Regions from separate parts of the Pseudoalteromonas sp. SWYJZ19 genome, predicted to be linked through region 2. Evidence: predicted binding sites of a transcription regulator. Region 2 holds the regulator's gene; each other region holds the start of a gene.
The links. The regulator LexA, encoded in region 2, represses DNA repair genes until DNA is damaged. The targets are predictions, from matches to a motif close to TACTGTATNNNNATACAGTA.

Region 1 (4,478 bases), on a different contig from region 2:
GTAGTTGGTTATTATGTTTTTTATAAATAACACACGGGAAGCATACGTTTTTTCCTTCACTTAAATATTTATTTATACGCTGCTGAGGGACAATTAAGCGGGTATGTTTTACATCTGTTATGGTTCTAATGAGTTGCTCGGTTAGGTTGTCGCAAATACCGCCTTGTGGTGCACTTTCGCTTTTAGCTATATGAAAAGGGGGCGTGTAACTTTGCAGCCAAATAATTTCTTCTAGAGGCTGTAATTTTTGTTCAACAGCATGCGCGTTAAATACAATTAATAGACAAAATGCATAGTATCCGTTTCTCAGCATTGATAAGTGTTCGTTGAATTAAGAAAACTTAATTAAAGTATAGTGTTGGTTGTAGTAGGGTCAAATATTTTAGTTAAAAGCAGCCTTGTTCAAGGCTGCTTTTAACTGGTATATGCTTAGTAAGGCATAGGATAGTTTTTAAATATAGTGTTAATCTCACTAAGAATTTCGTCGTTTAACGTGATGTTAAATGCATCAATATCTTCTTTTAATTGGGCTATGCTTGTTGCACCAATAATTGAAGAGGTTACGCCATCTACTTGGTTACACCATGCGAGTGCTAGTTGTGCTGGAGTAATATTGTTTGCATGAGCCAGCTCAACATACTGCTTAGTGGCTTGCTCTGCATTGGGTGTATCTCTAAAAATACCGTTGCGCTGCATGAAGGTCCAACGAGATCCTTCAGGACGAGCACCGTTTAGGTATTTACCCGTTAATAAACCGGCTGCTAAGGGCGACCACGATAAGTAGGCAATATCTTCGTGTACACATTGTTCTATTAAATACGGCCAGTCTTTAGCGTGCGCTAAGCTAAACTCATTTTGAATAGATACCATACGCGGTAAGTTATGCTCTTTGGCCAAACTTAAAAACTGGCTTATACCCCATGGCGTATCGTCAGATAAACCGCAGTGCTTAATTTTACCTGCTTTAACACATTCATTAAGGCCCTCTAGAATATCAAGCATACTAGCTTGCTGCTCTTGTGTATTTACGTCGGTAAATTTAAGAGTGCCGGGCCATTGTCTGCCAAAGTGCGGGGTAGAGCGGTTTGGCCAATGCAGCTGATATAAATCAATGTAGTCGGTTTTAAGGCGCTTAAGTGAATCGTCTACGGCTTCTATTACCGTTTGGCGCGTAATATTGCCACCATCACGTACCCACGATAATCCATTGCCTGCAATTTTTGTAGCAAGTACCACATCGCTGCGCTTTTGCTGATTACGCGATAGCCAATCGCCAATAATTTCCTCAGTTTTACCATAGGTCTCTGGAGAGGGCGGTACTGCATACATTTCGGCTGTATCAATAAAGTTTACGCCTTGCTCTAGCGCATAGGCTATTTGTTCATCAGCATCGCTTTGAGTATTTTGTTTACCCCAAGTCATACTGCCTAAACATACTCTTGAAACGTTAATACCACTGCTGCCAAGTGGGCTGTATTGCATGAGAATTCCTTATTGCTCGTCTTGAGAGTAGCTAACTAACGCCGATAAAAGAGGCTCTGCAATGAGGGCTTTTTGGCCTGTTTCAAAATCAAACATAACCACTTTTGAAGTGCCTGTGGTTGTTATAGCGTTTTGTGCGTGACTAAATACGGTGTAATTCATAACAAACCGGTCTGTTTTTATATCAGAAATAGTAACACCGACTGTAAGCGTATCTGGGAATGTAACTGGGCGTTTATAACGAATGTTATTTTCGCTTATTACCGGGCCCACGCCATTAGGGCTTATTGTATCGAACAGATTTATTTTATTTAAGAAGTCGATTCGGGCTATTTCAAAGTAACGTAAATACACTACATTATTTACGTGTTGTAGTGCATCCATATCAGCCCACGCTACGGTGATGTCGGTATGGATAGGGTGCTGATCTTTAAACGTTTGCATTATTTATTGGCCCTTAATTTTAAAGTGCTTAGATTATCAACATGGGGTTACGAGCTCAAGGTAATTAATGGCATGTTTTTTTATAAGATGATTGTACCTATTTAATTTTAGGTCTACAGTTAAATTACACAGACAAACACAAAAACACACAGAGGTAGAAATATGCAGAACATAATTAATTGGTCCTTAGCTTGTTTGGTTTTTATAGCCTCTTTTACCTGTTACGCAATGGGTAACGAATCAGGCGCTATTATTTTGATGTTAGCAGGTTTTTTTTTCGAGGTTATGTTTTGGTTGCGCGGTTATAAAGAGCAAGAAGGTAATAAGCGTTTTTTTTAATCGCTAACTAGGGCCTGTTGACCTTTCAGGATTAAAATTTGTTCAATCTAGGGGCTATTTAATCGCGGCGCGAGGTTTGTGACCTAGTGGGCTCGATAACTGCTCCTGCGTTATTCTACTGACTTACATCCATGTAAGAATAAGTAAAAACCGAGCAACAAAGAGTAAATTGCCCCTAGGCAGAACCCTTCGGGCAGCGTATGTTTGGCATTTGTGCTACGTTATCGCCTATTTATGGGGAATAACCACACTACATAGGCTCTGCCTTGCCTAAATACCAAACATACTGCTGCAAATTTAACCTCGAAAGATAAACAGGCCCTAGGCTTGCTTATCACATTTGATTCTATAATAATGACTGTATAAATAACCAGTTGTTGTTGTGGTGATGAAGAAGTTTATTCACATAGACATGGATTGCTTTTATGCAGCAGTAGAAATGCGAGATAATCCAAAACTTGCATGTGTACCGCTTGCTATTGGAGGCAATAGCCGACGAGGCGTGCTCTCAACCGCTAACTATATAGCGAGAGAATATGGCGTGCGATCGGCTATGTCGAACTATCATGCTAAACAATTATGCCCCGATTTAGTTATTGTTCCTGGGCGCATGGCTGTATACAAAGAAGCTTCAAATCAAATACGTGAAGTATTTAGCCGCTACACAGATTTAGTTGAACCTCTTTCTTTAGACGAAGCCTACCTAGATGTAACAGACAGCACCGCTTGTAAAGGCAGTGCCACACTTATTGCACAGCAAATAAGAGCCGATATTTACAATGCCACAGGGCTCACTGCATCAGCTGGTATTGCACCGATTAAATTTATTGCCAAAATAGCCAGCGACGAAAAAAAACCGAATGGTCAATTTGTCGTTTTGCCTCATGAGGTCGATGATTTTTTAGCGCAATTACCGCTGGGGAAAATTCCGGGGGTGGGTAAAGTAACGCTCGAAAAGCTAAATTTAAAAGGCTTATATACCGGCAAGGATGTACGTGAAAAAGGCGTTAACTGGATGCAGCAACATGTGGGTAATTTTGGTGTGTCGCTTTATCAAAAATGTGCAGGTGAATATGTTGGTAAAGTATCAACAGATCGCATCAGAAAGTCGCTGAGTGTTGAACATACCTACGAATACAACAAAACAAGTTTGCAAGAGTGCTTAGATGAGCTGCCAAAATTGTTAGACGAATTAGTTTTAAGGCTTAATAAACAGCAATTACAAAACCGTATTAATAAGCTGAGTGTTAAAGTGAAGTTTGCAAATTTTGTAGTAACCTCAGCCGATCAGGCATACCACGAGCTAAACACAGAAATATTTATTCAACTCCTTACTAAGGCCTATCAACGAGGGCTACAACAACCTGTAAGATTACTTGGCATAGGCGTTGGCATTAAAAGCGAGCCAGAACAAAACTTCCAACTGAGTATTCTCGATTAAGCTATAAAGCCTGTAACCCCAAGTTGCCATTTATTGGCAAGTTGTATAATTAGCTCATCGCACCTTGCTGGTCTTCAATATTTAAATCGACGATAATAGGGGCTTATGTTTTCTAACAGGACTTTATTTATGGCATACCCTCAAGCGGTTAGTGCAAGCCTTGAATGCACATCTCATGATGCGCTTATTATTATTAGTGATGACTTTTCTCTATTACCAAATAACTCATTACGTGATGCTATTTTAGACCAAGCAAAAGTTGATTCTCGTATTGGTAAACAAGTTACTTTATTAGTGATTGAAAACAAACGCGTTGTACTTGCGCCAACGGGTCCGTTAAATAGAGATTACGACGATGTTCGCCGTTATTTTGATGCTGCTAAATTAGCAATTAACGAAGCAAAAGCGTCGGGTAGTGTTAATCCTGCATTATTTTTACCAAATTTAAATGGCGATAGCCGTTATCAGCATGCTTTAGAAGTTGCTTATTTAGGCGCTTGCCAAGCCTTATGGCAGCCATTAGAAGCGCGTGAATATCACGGTGAAAGTATTGAACCTATTACTCAAATTGGTTTAGTTGGCGCAAGCGAGCAAACAATCAAAGCTGTTAATGCAATTGCTGCAGGCCAATATGCCGCGCGTGACTTGTGTGGCACCGAACCTGAGCGTATGGCTCCACCACGTTTTGCTGATTACTGCGTTGATTTATTTAAAGGCTCAAGCATTGCAGTTGACGTAATTGATGATATTGCAGCTATTGATAAAAACTACC
Region 2 (4,478 bases):
CACTATAGGACTGCCTTTAAGTGCAGGAAATACACCCGGTAACCCCATGCCAGTAGGCTGATGACATGCAGCACAATTGGCCATATATACTTGTTCGCCTAAAGTCATTAATTCTTCTTTTGGGAGGGTTTTATCAAGTAATGCGGCATCTGCTAATGCTGCTTTTTGTTTAGCCTGCTTTGCATCTGCAAGCCATGTTTTAAAATCAGCCTCAGATTTAGCGACCACCACAACGGGCATAAAGCCATGATCTTTACCACACAACTCAGCACATTGGCCTCGGTAAGTACCTTCTTCGTTTATGTTCGTCCATGTTTCGTTTATAAAGCCGGGATTCGCATCTTTTTTAACTGCAAAATCAGGTACCCACCAAGAGTGAATAACATCGTCAGAAGTCATTAAAAATCGTACTTTTTGATTTATTGGCAGTACGAGAGGCTTATCAACCTCAAGTAAGTAGTTAGGATTTTTATCTGCAAGATTCGCGATTTCATCTTGCGGGGTAGATAAAATAGAGTAAAACTCTACATCTTCACCCATATATTCATAATGCCATTTCCATTGCGAGCCTGTAATTTTAATAGTGAGATCAGCTTTGCTGGCATCTTCCATTGCAATTAGGGTTTTAGTGGCTGGTACTGCCATAGCAATTAAAATAACAAACGGGATTGCAGTCCAAAGTATTTCTACTTTAGTGCTTTCGTGAAATTGGGCAGGTACAGCCCCTTTAGATTTACGGTGATGAATAAGTGCCCAAAACATAATTGCGAACACTATCACCCCAATCACACAACATATTATAAATATGGTCATGTGCAGCTGATATACATTATTGCTTATATCGGTTACGCCTTTGCGCATATTGTATTGGCTGTTAGCCAAAACTGGGTGCGAAAAAACACATAATATAAGCCACAAGGTAGAGGTCAGTTTACCCATGTGACGGCTCCTTTGATGCTATTGCGAATGCAAAGCGAAGAGGCATACGGCTTAAACGCCAATTCGTTATTTTTATTTTTTTAGTCAATCTCATTTAATATTGATTGGTTTTGCTGCGCCAACAACGGGTTTGTGTATATTGTGTGTTCTCAAAACTAAAAAGCTGTGAGTTATTATTAGCTCAGCACATTAATAATTAGCTAAAAAATGAACAACAAGCAAGTTTTAGTATAAAAAACAATCAGGTGATATTGAGTAATTAATAAAAAATCAGTAACCAACTAGGTAACAGGAAGTTCAAAAGATGAGCAAAACAAAGGGGTTTAACGCATTCGGAGGGGGAAAATATAAGTGCAAAAAAGTTTACAGCTTAAATTGTCAGTGAGCTATTTATGCCCTATTTTTAGTGCGAATTTAAAACAGAAAATGCGTACTAATTAGTACGCATTTATAAAACTGCTTGTTTAAAAGCTATTTTTAAAGTCACATCCAATCAGCGTTTCTTATAACGCCAACGGCTAAGCCTTCAATATTAAAAGACTCATTCTCAAGATCTACTTCAATAGATTCAAAATCGTCGTTTTCAGCATGAAGTAATACTTTACGACCCGCTTTCTCAAGACGTTTTACAGTTACGTCTTCGTCTAGGCGGGCAACAACAACTTGCCCGTTTTCAGCGGTTTGAGTACGATGTACAGCAAGTAAATCACCATCCATAATACCAATATCTTTCATGCTCATACCGTTAACGCGTAGTAAAAAATCTGCAGCCGGTTTAAACATTAATGGATCGATTTTGCAGTGACTTTCAACGTGCTCTTGCGCCAAAATAGGTGAACCAGCAGCAACACGCCCTATAAGCGGTAAACCTAATTGTTCTGGCTCTTCTTCTTCAATTAACTGAATACCACGGCTTGCACCTGGTTTCATTTTAATTGCGCCTTTTTTAGCAAGTGCTTTTAAATGTTCTTCAGCAGCATTGGCACTTTTAAAACCTAATGTTTGCGCTATTTCAGCACGTGTAGGAGGCATACCAGTGTCTTTAATAAAAACTTTAATTAGTTCGAGTATTTGAGCTTGGCGGTTCGTTAATGGTCGCATACAACTGGTTTTCCATACAGTACATTTAACTGTGAGTATATACAGTTAAATAAAAATCGCAAATTTAAATTAAGCCTTAAAATAGCCAAAGTAATTTCACTTGTGTACATTTTAGGGATATAACTAACGCTAGGTTTATAAATGATTAAAAAAGCAAAGGAGTCATTATGAGTATTTGGTACCAGCCCATCACTTTAGAGCTGTGCAAGCAGTTAGAACAAGGCATTGATGGCCAAGGAACATTAATGAAAACCATGGGAATAGAAGTCACTGAAATTGGTGATGATTACTTAGTAGCCACTATGCCGGCAATTCCTGAGCATCATAACCCAATGGGAATGGTTCACGGCGGTGCTAACGTTGTACTTGCCGAAACAGTTGCCAGCTATGCAGCTAACTTTGTTGTCGATTTTACAAAATTTTACTGCGTGGGGCAGGAAATTAGCGCAAGTCATTTAAAAGCATCTCGCAACGGCACTTTAACAGCAACGGCAAGAGCGTTTCATATTGGCAAACGTAGTTCAGTGTGGGAAATAAAAATTACAAATAGCCGCAATGAGCTGTGCTGCGTATCAAAAATGACCGCAGCAGTCGTAGAGCGAAGATAGTTACTTTTCGATTGGGTAAATTGTAATTTCCATACCCGCACCAATCGCAGATATACGTAGTAATGTATCTGCATCTAAGGCTTGATTAAAGCACTTAGGGGAAGTGCCTGATTCAAAACCAATATCAAACGTTCTACGTGAACAGCTTAACCATTGCTTTAGCGCGTTACGCGAACACGATTCAATAAGCTCACATATATGGTTTATTGCTTTGTCAGGCGTGTTTACTATACCTGTTGCTTCAATACGCGCTAATTGACGGTATTCGTCTTTGTCATAATGTAAAATCGTCGCGACTTTTTTCAAGTCTGCCACTAGCAAACTAATATCTTGCTTTGATTCAAGCTCAAGATCTACATTTAAAAATTGAATTTCCGACATCGTTTCGTATTTATCCTCTAATAATTTCATTGCAAACTTTAACGCAGTTTTACCGTTATACCAAATCAACTATGCTCTATTAACCACTTTATATAGATATTTCGCAGCTTTTAAGTATTTTTTAGCGTTTAAAGCTAGCTGGATATCAAACACTCAGCTCAATTAAACAAATAAGTCATGTTAGCAATTTAAGTGTAATCTTTTTTATTTTTAAATGATTACAGTAAGCTATAGTTTAAACTGCGACAAAATGTCGCAGTAACTAATCCCATTAATGTAATAAACTAGCCTCTAAAAATAATAAGACTAAAACATGAATAAAAAAATATTTAAGTATGCTCGCAAGTTACATAAATGGCTCGGTTATTTGCTCACATTACAAATTTTAGCTTGGCTATTAGGCGGTTTAGTCATGAGCGCTATTCCTCTTGATAAAGTTCATGGGGAGCATCTTGCAACACGTACTCTTAATAACCCATTTACGCAGGCTGATTATATTGCCTCCCTTAACGATATTGCACCTCAGGTGGTTAATCCAACACAAATAATTTTTGAGAACTTTTTAACCACACCTATAATTACAGTAATAAATAAAGATGAACAGCAAAGCTTTAACGGTATAACAGGCCGGCCCTTTGAGCCGCCAACTAAAATACAAATTACCGCAAATGCTAAAGCACACTTACTTATTGATGCTCAAGTGACAAGCGCTGTACTGCTAAAGCAAGGTATGCGAGAAGTTGGATATAAAACCAATGTTTGGCAGGTACAATTTGACGACACATTTAACACAACACTGTATTTGTCAGAAAATAACGGCAAAGTTATCACCGTTCGCAGCACACTATGGCGAATTTTCGACTTTTTTTGGATGTTACATATTATGGATTACGATGAGCGAGAGGATTTTAATAATCCGCTGCTTATTAGTTTTGCAGCAACCAGCGTACTTTTTTGCCTAAGTGGAATATTACTACTTATGCAAAACATACGACTAAAACGATTTATCCGAATTAAAAGTAAGAATAAATCAAAGTAGTCATATTGGTTTTTAAGAACTAGCGCACTCTCACCAAAGAGTAAATAAGCCCTAGGAAATACCCAAGGGCAGATTTTATTCCAAGTGTTTAAATCGACTCAAATGTCGCTTTAACATTTCGTTTTCGAAAATCAACTCATCACGCTCATCCAGCAATTGTAAAACTAAAGCTATTGCCGACCAATCTAACGAAAAGTCATGTTGAATACGGGCCGCTTTTTTAACTAAGGTCACTGCAGATACCGTAAATTGCCACTGCGTAACGTGCTCCCCCTCAATTGGAACCGCAATATTGTGCTCAACTAGCTCATATAAAATTGCTTCGCTAATATCACTACTCAAACATAGCTCTTTGCTAGTAAGTAAATCATCTTTTTGTGTCACGATAATTTGCATTATGGCTTGCTCCA
Region 3 (4,478 bases), on a different contig from region 2:
ACAAAATGTAGTGATATAGGGTGTGTTTAATAAAAAAAACAAAACAGTTGTACCATGCCGATAAATTACTCTGACCACCAATTGAAATTAAGCTTAAAGAGCTCTAAGGTACTTGTCGTTGACGATCAGCTATTAAGCTTAATTGTATTAAAAAAAATATTATCAGAGCATTTTAGTGTAACAACAACGAGCTGTGGTGAGGATGCGATTGAAATTTGTAAACATAATCCGCCAGATATAATACTACTCGATATTAATATGGAAGGAATGAGTGGTATTGAAACATGTCTAAAATTAAAAAATATATCTGAAACACAAGATATCCCCGTTATTTTTGTAACCTCATCTGAAAATCAAGAAGAAGAGTGCTGGGAAGCCGGAGCTGTAGATTTTATAAAGAAACCAACTAACTCGGAAACTTTATATAGAAGAGTGCGCGCCCATATTACGATGAAACTTCAACATGACTTACTCAATCAAAAAGTATTTCTAGATGATTTAACAAAGGTATTCAATCGTCGTTATTTTGATGCGCATTTTTCTAAAATGGAACGAAGCGCCTTACGAGAAAAAGTCGACTATGCACTATTACTCATCGATATAGACTACTTTAAGCAATACAACGATCTTTATGGTCATGTGCAAGGCGATACGGTTTTAAACCTTGTTGCACAAACTATTACTAATAGTTTGCAAAGGCCAACCGATTTTGTTGCGCGTTACGGCGGCGAAGAGTTTGTAGTTGTTTTACCGCATACAAGCACTGAAGGTGCGATTTGTGTTGCTGATAAAATTAAACAAAATGTGGTCGATTTAGGAATATTACACAGATATTCAGAATATGACTTTGTGACTATTAGTATTGGCGGTGCAACCCTACAACCGTACGTAAATAACAAAAACACCTTGCAGATCGCAGATGAAAAAATGTATGAGTCCAAAATGCAAGGTCGTAACCAAGTGTGTTTTTAAGTTTAGCTAGCTAATAAATCACTTTGCCACTTAAAAACACCTTGTAGGTGATAAATATTAAATAAGATTATTTATTACACGCTATGACATTTTTTGTACTTTTTATTGCTACCACATGGGCAGTCATCATTTCTGCCCACTTTAATATCTTCAACAGGATATATAGTGCCATCTAAATAACGCCATTGAGTGTTTTCTTTAATAAACTGCGATTTTTCGTGGAGCTCACAAAATAAGTTTTGATAAAAATATTGGGCTTTAAATTCTACAGTGCCGGTATCTCCATCATGGCTTGACCCAATTACATCAAGATTTATAAATCGACAGCTGTTAGCAAAATCATTGATTTCTTTAACCGGATTTTCAGCTTGTTTTTCTTTTGCGTAGGTTTGATAAACATATTCTGCATTTTTAATAACATAAGCACTGAATCGTGAGCGCATAAGTTGTTCAGGAGAATCAGCTTGCTTAACAGATAAGTGAAGCGGCTCGCAGCAATCAGCATAATTGTGCCCACTGCTGCAAAAACATAATGTGGTATTGAGTGAAGTCATAATAATAATACAAAGTCTAAAACATTAGTTTAACAAGCTTATTGGGCGAGTGATATCTCTGTTGTTTGAGACTTTTTAGTAAAACAGTATAGTTTTGTATTCGTTTTACTTAAATCGAACGATAAATTCGTAAGTAGTTGGTTATTAACTATATCGGTCCAGGTAATTACCGCTGCAAAGTTTCCGTTATGTAATGCAGAATTTAATACATACTCTAAATTTACTAGGTGCTTCTGTCTAATAACAAGTAATTTACTTGTATCAATAGAGCATGAGTCAAGTAAAGCTTTGCTAGGTACGTGATCTGGAGCAATTAGTAACGTCCATGCATTAGAGCTATTGTATTGGTGTAATACTTTTAAAAGCTCAAAGGTCGCTGAAATTTCATCTTCAATTTGAATCAAATTCACGCAATCGCTTTGCTCATCTTGTTGGTAACTTTTAACTGTTCTTACGGTAATAGGCTGTAACATAATTTCACTCACTGGGTTTTTATACAGTATTCATATACAGTAGTTTATACAGTGCTTTCGTGCAAGCCTTTTATGCTATTTATTTGTACAGTTATTCAGCTTTTGATCATTGTTTTTATTTTTTAATTTATAATTCTTTATTAATCAGGTTGTTATAGGGTTGTTTTTGAGAAGGTATTCTAAAAATAATTTTTTTCGTAGTGTCTTCATTTTGGGGTTTTATACTGTATAGGATTATCTTTGTAACCATATACAGTATTTTTTTACACTGCATACAGTACTTCTGCCATAGCTAGCTTATGTGTTTTCACTCGTGCGAGGGATCATATGAGAAAACTGGAGTTGGTGGATTTGTTCGTACAAACTTGCCGCATAACACTGAGCATCTTTAAATCGCTTAGTTTCGATATGTTTGCGTATATCTGTAACCGCTGCAGTGGCAGGGGCGTACCCTTGGCTACTTGCTAAGCTTAACCAAGCTACAGCATGAAATACACTTTGTGGCACGCCTTCACCTTTCACAAAAAATAAACCTAAATAAAACTGTGCTCTATGGTTTCCCGCCATTGCAGCAAGTCGCATCCATTTTGCAGCCAATGGAGCTTGATTATTTTTTAAATAATATAGGGCTTTATTTAACGTACTTTGCTCATCTTTTTTATTATCAACGGGCACAGAGGTATTTTCGGGTTGAGTAACAAAACCTAAAATATTATCTAGCTGTTGCTCTAAGTCTTGCTCACAAGGTGTTGTTTTAAGCATATTGGTTCATTTATTATTTTAACTACTCTAACAGTTTAGTATATAGCAAGGTAAAATGTCCTGTAAAAGATAATTTTTATGTTAAAATCTCGCCACTTTTTACTATCACAAGTTTATTATGTTCGAAGCCTTATTTAAACTGAGCGAAAATAATTCAACAGTTAAACGCGAATGCGTTGCTGGCCTAACTACCTTTATAACTATGGTATACATTGTATTTGTAAACCCGGCTATGCTCGCAGAGGCTGGGATGGATCAAGGGGCTGCATTTGTAGCGACATGTATAGCAGCTGCGATAGGCTGTTTTATAATGGGTTTATGGGCTAATTATCCATTAGCATTAGCGCCTGGTATGGGACTAAATGCCTTTTTTACGTATGGTGTCGTATTAGGAATGGGTTATACCTGGCAAGCCGCGTTAGGGGCTGTATTTATGTCGGGTTGTATATTTTTGTTTTTAAGCTTATTTAAAGTCAGAGAGTGGATTATTAATGCCATACCTCTGGTGCTCAAGCGAGCAATCGCAACGGGTATAGGTGCTTTTTTAGCATTAATTGCCCTTAAAAATGCAGGCATTATTGTCTCAAGCCCGGCAACATTAGTGCAGTTGGGCGACATTACTTCTCCAGGACCGTTATTGGCTATATTAAGCTTTTTTGTAATTGCAGCGCTTTTATACCGCGATTTTAAAAGTGGCGTGCTTATTAGTATTTTATTAGTGACTGGCATTGCTTTAAGTTTGGGGCTTGTTGAATATCACGGTGTTATGGCTATGCCACCATCAATAATGCCTACTTTTATGCAGCTAGATTTTGCAGCCGCTTTTGATATATCAATGATGAGTGTTATTTTTGCTTTCTTGTTTGTCGATCTTTTTGATACTTCGGGTACATTAGTTGCGGTAACTCAAAAAGCAGGTTTAGCTGATGAAAAAGGTAACATGCCTCGTTTAGGGCGCGCATTAAGTGCTGACAGCTCAGCAACAATTGCAGGTGCGATGCTAGGTACGTCTACGACTACATCGTATATAGAATCGGTTGCTGGTGTATCTGTTGGCGGACGTACTGGCTTAACAGCTGTAGTTGTAGGCATTTGCTTTTTACTAATGATGTTTTTTGCACCGCTTGCACAAATGGTACCGGCTTATGCTACGGCAGGCGCTATTTTATATGTCGCTGTTCTGATGCTGCAAAATTTAAAGTTTGTAAACTGGGATGATATGACCGATGCAATTCCTGTTACTGTGGTATTACTAATGACACCATTAACGTTTTCGATTGCGCACGGTATTGCACTTGGTTTTATATCTTATACGGCGGTTAAAGTCTTGTGCGGTAAGCAAGATCAAGTCAGTATTAGTGTTTGGATATTAACAGCCTTGTTTGTTTTCAAGTTTGCATTTTTGTCTTAATAGCTAACAAAAATACAAAAAAGCCTGCACAAATTTTAATTTGTGCAGGCTTTTTTAATGCTTTTATAAAAGCACTACCATTTCTTTTTAGGAGCAAACAGTATATCTAAGTCGTCTTGCTCTTCTTCTGTTTTCTTTTTAAGTGCGCTTGCATTAGAAGCTCTCAGTTCAACACTAATTGCCTCTAAGTAACCCTCAACTTCTAGCCGTTTTGTTGTTACGTATTCATCAGAGTAGGTGACTGCACTGAGTGTTGCCTGCGCTTTTTCAAAGTACTGTCTTGCAGAGCCAACCATACTTGCTGAA
Region 4 (4,478 bases), on a different contig from region 2:
TGCCCGCACAGTATTCACGTACAAGTAGTAATTCGTTGTCTGCACTTAACGGAACAATCATCACTGCTCCCCGGCCACCGCCGCGAATTCGCTCATACTGACGCTCTTCGTTATTAGAAAACTTTAGCTCTAAAGACTCCACAGTAAACAGGCGGCTTTTAGCGACAACATTGTTACTGAGGATTTGTGGTGGTGTTGGGTGCTTTTTCTGTGTCATTGGCGTTAATTTGCTATCATGGCAGTTAGTTCAATAATAAACCTTATAAGTTGAAATTCCTATGTTAAATTGGTCAAAAATCGATACCGTTTTGCTCGACATGGATGGAACATTACTCGATTTACATTACGACAGTCATTTTTGGCTTAACGTTATTCCTGCGCAACACGCATTAGCAAGGGGCATTAGCCTAGATGCAGCTAAAGCAGATATTTTAAAACGCTATCAAGCTGTGAGCGGTCAAATACAGTGGTATTGTTTAGATTATTGGGAGCAGCAATTAAGCTTGCCTATAATGGAGCTTAAACGAGAGTCTCAGCATTTAATTAAAATGCGCGAAGACGTACCTCATTTTTTAACTGAGCTTAAAAAAGCAGGCAAAGAGTTAATTTTACTTACCAACGCCCACCCTGAGAGTGTCATGCTTAAATTTGAGCATACAGCGATTGATAACTACCTAGATGGCGTAGTGTCTACTCATGAATATGGAGTAAGTAAAGAGCAACAAAGTTTGTGGCACCAAGTACAAAAAGACTTAGGGTTTAATAAGCAGCGCACTTTGTTTGTAGATGACAGTGTGCCGGTTTTGAATGCCGCACGAGAATACGGCATTGAGCACTTACTTGCAGTTGCTAACCCAGATAGCCAACAACCACATAACGAAATAGCCGATTACCTAAGTGTTACCGACTATCGTAAGATTATCTAACTCAACTTACGTGACTTAAATTTTTGGGTAACGCGCTTCTAGCCCTTGATATACTAACTTTGCAAAATCTGCATGTTCTGTATCAAGGCTTTTAACTACTTCAACTAAATGCTCGTTATCTTCTTGCCCATTCCATTCTTTAATATAGCTACCATCTTTGTAACCGTGATCTTGGCGGAAAAAATTTAACGTATTTTTACCTACGTAGCCGCGATATAAATCATCAATATCCATACCTATTTGCGCCATACAGCCGGCAAAAGCACCTGCATTAAACGTTTTATCAGCAACAGCAGACGCCGCTAATATCTCTAGTGTTTGTTTAAAGTCATCAGCTTGTTGAGCATTACTAAGCTCAGTTTCAAGTTGCTTTGCTAAGTCTTCGTAGCTAGTTTCGCCGTCAATTCTAAGCGATAGACCAAAATGAAAAATATCAACCAACTCTAAAATAACTTGTTCAGTATCTGGTGTTTGTTTTTTCCACCATTTCCAACCATGATGATCTAGCATTTCAGCACACTCAACCCAAATAGCGCGGTACCATTCAAACCCTTGAGTAAACCATTGCTCATGTACTTTAGTATTCATGGCGTTTTGCATTTCTAGCATCACTACTAGCTTGTTTAAATTGGCAGACATATCAATTCCTGTCGTTTTGGTTGGCGTAATTTTCGTTGGTGTAATAATACAGATAAAATGCTGATTGTGCATTGCTGTATATTTTTATTAGTGTGCTAGTTATGTTTATCGTGACGTCGTAAACTCATGCCATGAATCAATTAAATCAATGAAATCTTCAAAGCCACAACCACTACTTAAACCATTTTCTTCAAGCGCTAAATCGTCATCTTGATACGCTATTAGGTCTTCGCTGTCTTGATGAAGTGCATGGGCTTCAAATAATGCTTCGTCTTTCGTTAATATTAAATCTATTTCTTGGCCTTTTAGCGTTAGCGGCTCATAGCTTGAACTTACCGATGCAATAAGCGCTTGCACCATGGCTACTTTGTCTTTGCCTATTTCTTCGTTTAGCCAGCGACCAATAATAGCGTGTTCACTGCTTATTTTAATACGTAGCCCACTAATAGGGTCGCGAATAAATTGATATTCCATAGGGTTTGCCTGTAAATCTTTAATTGCGTAATTATATACGTAAACGCCCGTAAACCACAGGACATATAAAGTAAAATAGCGCCACATGGGCGCTATTTTACTCAACTTTAAAACCGTTAACTTCGCGATTTATAACGCGCTGCGTCAATGATCGACCATAAGTAAATAATAGGCACAAGTACAAAGCCTACAAGCACATAAATTAGTGCGTAACTTATTATAATAGCGAGTGCAAAAAATATAGCCGCTAAAATACGCCCTTGCACTAACTGCCCTAAACCAGGAAAAAATATATTACATAATGCTGCAATTACGTTACCGCCAGAACCTTGATCTGCCATACTAACCTCTGTATTTATTTGATTTTATAATTATTTACCTACACACTCTATGCCAATTTATTAAAGCTTACAAATCAAATAGTTAAATTAGTCTAGATTTAGAGAGTTGGTAGATTTTGCTAAAATTAGGTCAAATTAGCAATTATTGTTATCCGTTTACACTTTTTTATTCGCTTAATTAATTAGCAAGTTACTCGTTTTGAACACTATTTTATAAATAGCTGTTTATAAAAACAGTATTTTATTTAGCCTAACAAAAACACCTGTTATACTGCCCACAATATTGATTAAAAAGGCGTAACGATGGACGTTTCACAATTACTCGATGGCTTAAATGACAAACAACGCGATGCCGTTGCAGCCCCACTACAAAACATGCTGGTATTAGCAGGTGCTGGGTCTGGTAAAACACGAGTGTTAGTTCATCGTATTGCGTGGCTTATGCAAGTTGAGCAAGCCTCCGCTTACAGTATTTTTGCAGTTACATTTACTAATAAAGCCGCTAAAGAAATGCGTGGCCGCGTTGAAGAAACACTAAAAGCGCCTGTAGGTGGTATGTGGATTGGTACTTTCCATGGTTTATCGCATCGTATTTTACGTGCTCATCACCGTGAAGCTAATTTACCAGAAGCCTTTCAAATTTTAGACTCTGACGATCAGCTTCGGATGATCAAGCGCTTATTAAAATCGATGAATATTGATGATAAAAAATGGCCCGCTAAGCAATTTGGCTGGTACATAAGCGCCAAAAAAGATGAAGCACTTCGCCCTAAAGATATTCAAGCATACGATATTAATGAGCAAATGATGCTGCGTGTTTATGCCGCCTATCAAGAGGCCTGTGATAGAGCGGGCCTAGTTGATTTTGCTGAAATATTACTACGCAGCTACGAAGTGTTAAAAAATAACCCTACGTTACTGCGTCATTATCAGCAACGCTTTGCGCATATGCTCGTAGACGAGTTCCAAGATACAAATACCATTCAATATGCTTGGTTAAAATTACTTGCTGGCGATACTAACAGCATTATGATTGTAGGCGACGATGACCAAAGCATTTATGGTTGGCGTGGTGCTAAAATCGAAAACATTAAACGTTTTTTAACTGACTTTAGCGCAGAAACCATTCGTCTTGAACAAAACTACCGCTCAACAGCGACTATTTTGAAAGCGTCTAACGCATTAATTCAAAATAACTCAGAACGTATGGGTAAAAGCTTGTGGACCGACGGTAACGACGGCGAGCCAATCTCTATTTATGCAGCATTTAATGAGTTAGACGAAGCACGCTTTGTAAGTAGCAAACTACGAAGCTGGTTAAATGCAGGTAATGCCCTACAAGATGCCGCAATTTTATACCGTAGTAACGCGCAATCTCGTGTACTTGAGGAGGCCATGCTGCAAGAAGGCTTAAAATACCGTATTTATGGTGGTATGCGATTCTTCGAACGACAAGAAATTAAAGATGCGCTTTCGTATTTACGCCTAGTAGGTAATCGTCAAGACGATGCCGCGTTTGAGCGTGTAATTAATACGCCAGCACGCGGTATTGGTGATAAAACATTGAGCCATATACGAGATTGTGCACGAGCAGAATCGTTACCGCTTTGGTATGCCGCAAAAGCAATTGTAGAACAACAGCACTTATCTGGTCGTGCCTCTGGTGCAGTAAGTAAGTTTGTAGAACTAATCGAACAAATAGAAGATAAAATTAGCGATCTAACTTTGCATGAGCAAGCCAAGTACACAATTCAAACCTCAGGCTTGATGGCAATGTACCAAGCTGAAAAAGGTGAAAAAGGCCGTGCTCGCGTAGAAAACTTAGAAGAGCTAATTAGCGCATGTGACCAGTACGAACTTCCTGAAGACGAAGAATACAGCTCGCCTTTACAAGGCTTTTTAACACATACATCACTTGAGTCAGGTGAAGGACAAGCAGAAGAGCACGAAGACGCCGTTCAAATGATGACACTTCACTCAGCTAAAGGCTTAGAGTTTCCGTTAGTGTTTATGGTGGGCGTAGAAGAAGGCATGTTCCCTTCTCAGCAAAGTAACGAAGAGTCTGGTCGTTTGGAAGAAGAGCGCCGCCTTTGTTATG

Region 1: the regulator LexA is predicted to act here: its motif matches at 2,622-2,641, upstream of dinB (DNA polymerase IV).
Region 3: the regulator LexA is predicted to act here: its motif matches at 2,022-2,041, upstream of I6F45_RS12230 (SulA-like leucine-rich domain-containing protein).
Region 4: the regulator LexA is predicted to act here: its motif matches at 2,600-2,619, upstream of uvrD (DNA helicase II).

The regions. Positions count from the first base shown of each region.
Region 1 covers NZ_JADYXI010000002.1:333,921-338,398, forward strand. The annotation lists gene I6F45_RS03435 (ABC transporter substrate-binding protein) at 1-313, opposite strand, end outside; gene I6F45_RS03440 (aldo/keto reductase) at 430-1,482, opposite strand; gene I6F45_RS03445 (acyl-CoA thioesterase) at 1,492-1,926, opposite strand; gene dinB (DNA polymerase IV) at 2,654-3,706, shown strand; gene I6F45_RS03455 (M17 family metallopeptidase) at 3,836-4,478, shown strand, end outside.
Region 2 covers NZ_JADYXI010000019.1:80,514-84,991, forward strand. The annotation lists gene coxB (cytochrome c oxidase subunit II) at 1-939, opposite strand, end outside; gene lexA (transcriptional repressor LexA) at 1,423-2,040, opposite strand; gene I6F45_RS16865 (PaaI family thioesterase) at 2,208-2,648, shown strand; gene I6F45_RS16870 (hypothetical protein) at 2,649-3,029, opposite strand; gene I6F45_RS16875 (hypothetical protein) at 3,343-4,068, shown strand; gene I6F45_RS16880 (chaperone modulator CbpM) at 4,144-4,464, opposite strand; gene I6F45_RS16885 (DnaJ C-terminal domain-containing protein) at 4,464-4,478, opposite strand, start outside.
Region 3 covers NZ_JADYXI010000011.1:53,375-57,852, reverse strand. The annotation lists gene I6F45_RS12240 (GGDEF domain-containing response regulator) at 55-972, shown strand; gene I6F45_RS12235 (YchJ family protein) at 1,047-1,526, opposite strand; gene I6F45_RS12230 (SulA-like leucine-rich domain-containing protein) at 1,565-1,999, opposite strand; gene I6F45_RS12225 (tetratricopeptide repeat protein) at 2,297-2,761, opposite strand; gene I6F45_RS12220 (NCS2 family permease) at 2,880-4,172, shown strand; gene I6F45_RS12215 (hypothetical protein) at 4,247-4,478, opposite strand, start outside.
Region 4 covers NZ_JADYXI010000007.1:3,850-8,327, reverse strand. The annotation lists gene nudE (ADP compounds hydrolase NudE) at 1-217, opposite strand, end outside; gene yrfG (GMP/IMP nucleotidase) at 279-926, shown strand; gene I6F45_RS08770 (dUTP diphosphatase) at 942-1,565, opposite strand; gene I6F45_RS08765 (YacL family protein) at 1,671-2,039, opposite strand; gene I6F45_RS08760 (hypothetical protein) at 2,156-2,380, opposite strand; gene uvrD (DNA helicase II) at 2,684-4,478, shown strand, end outside.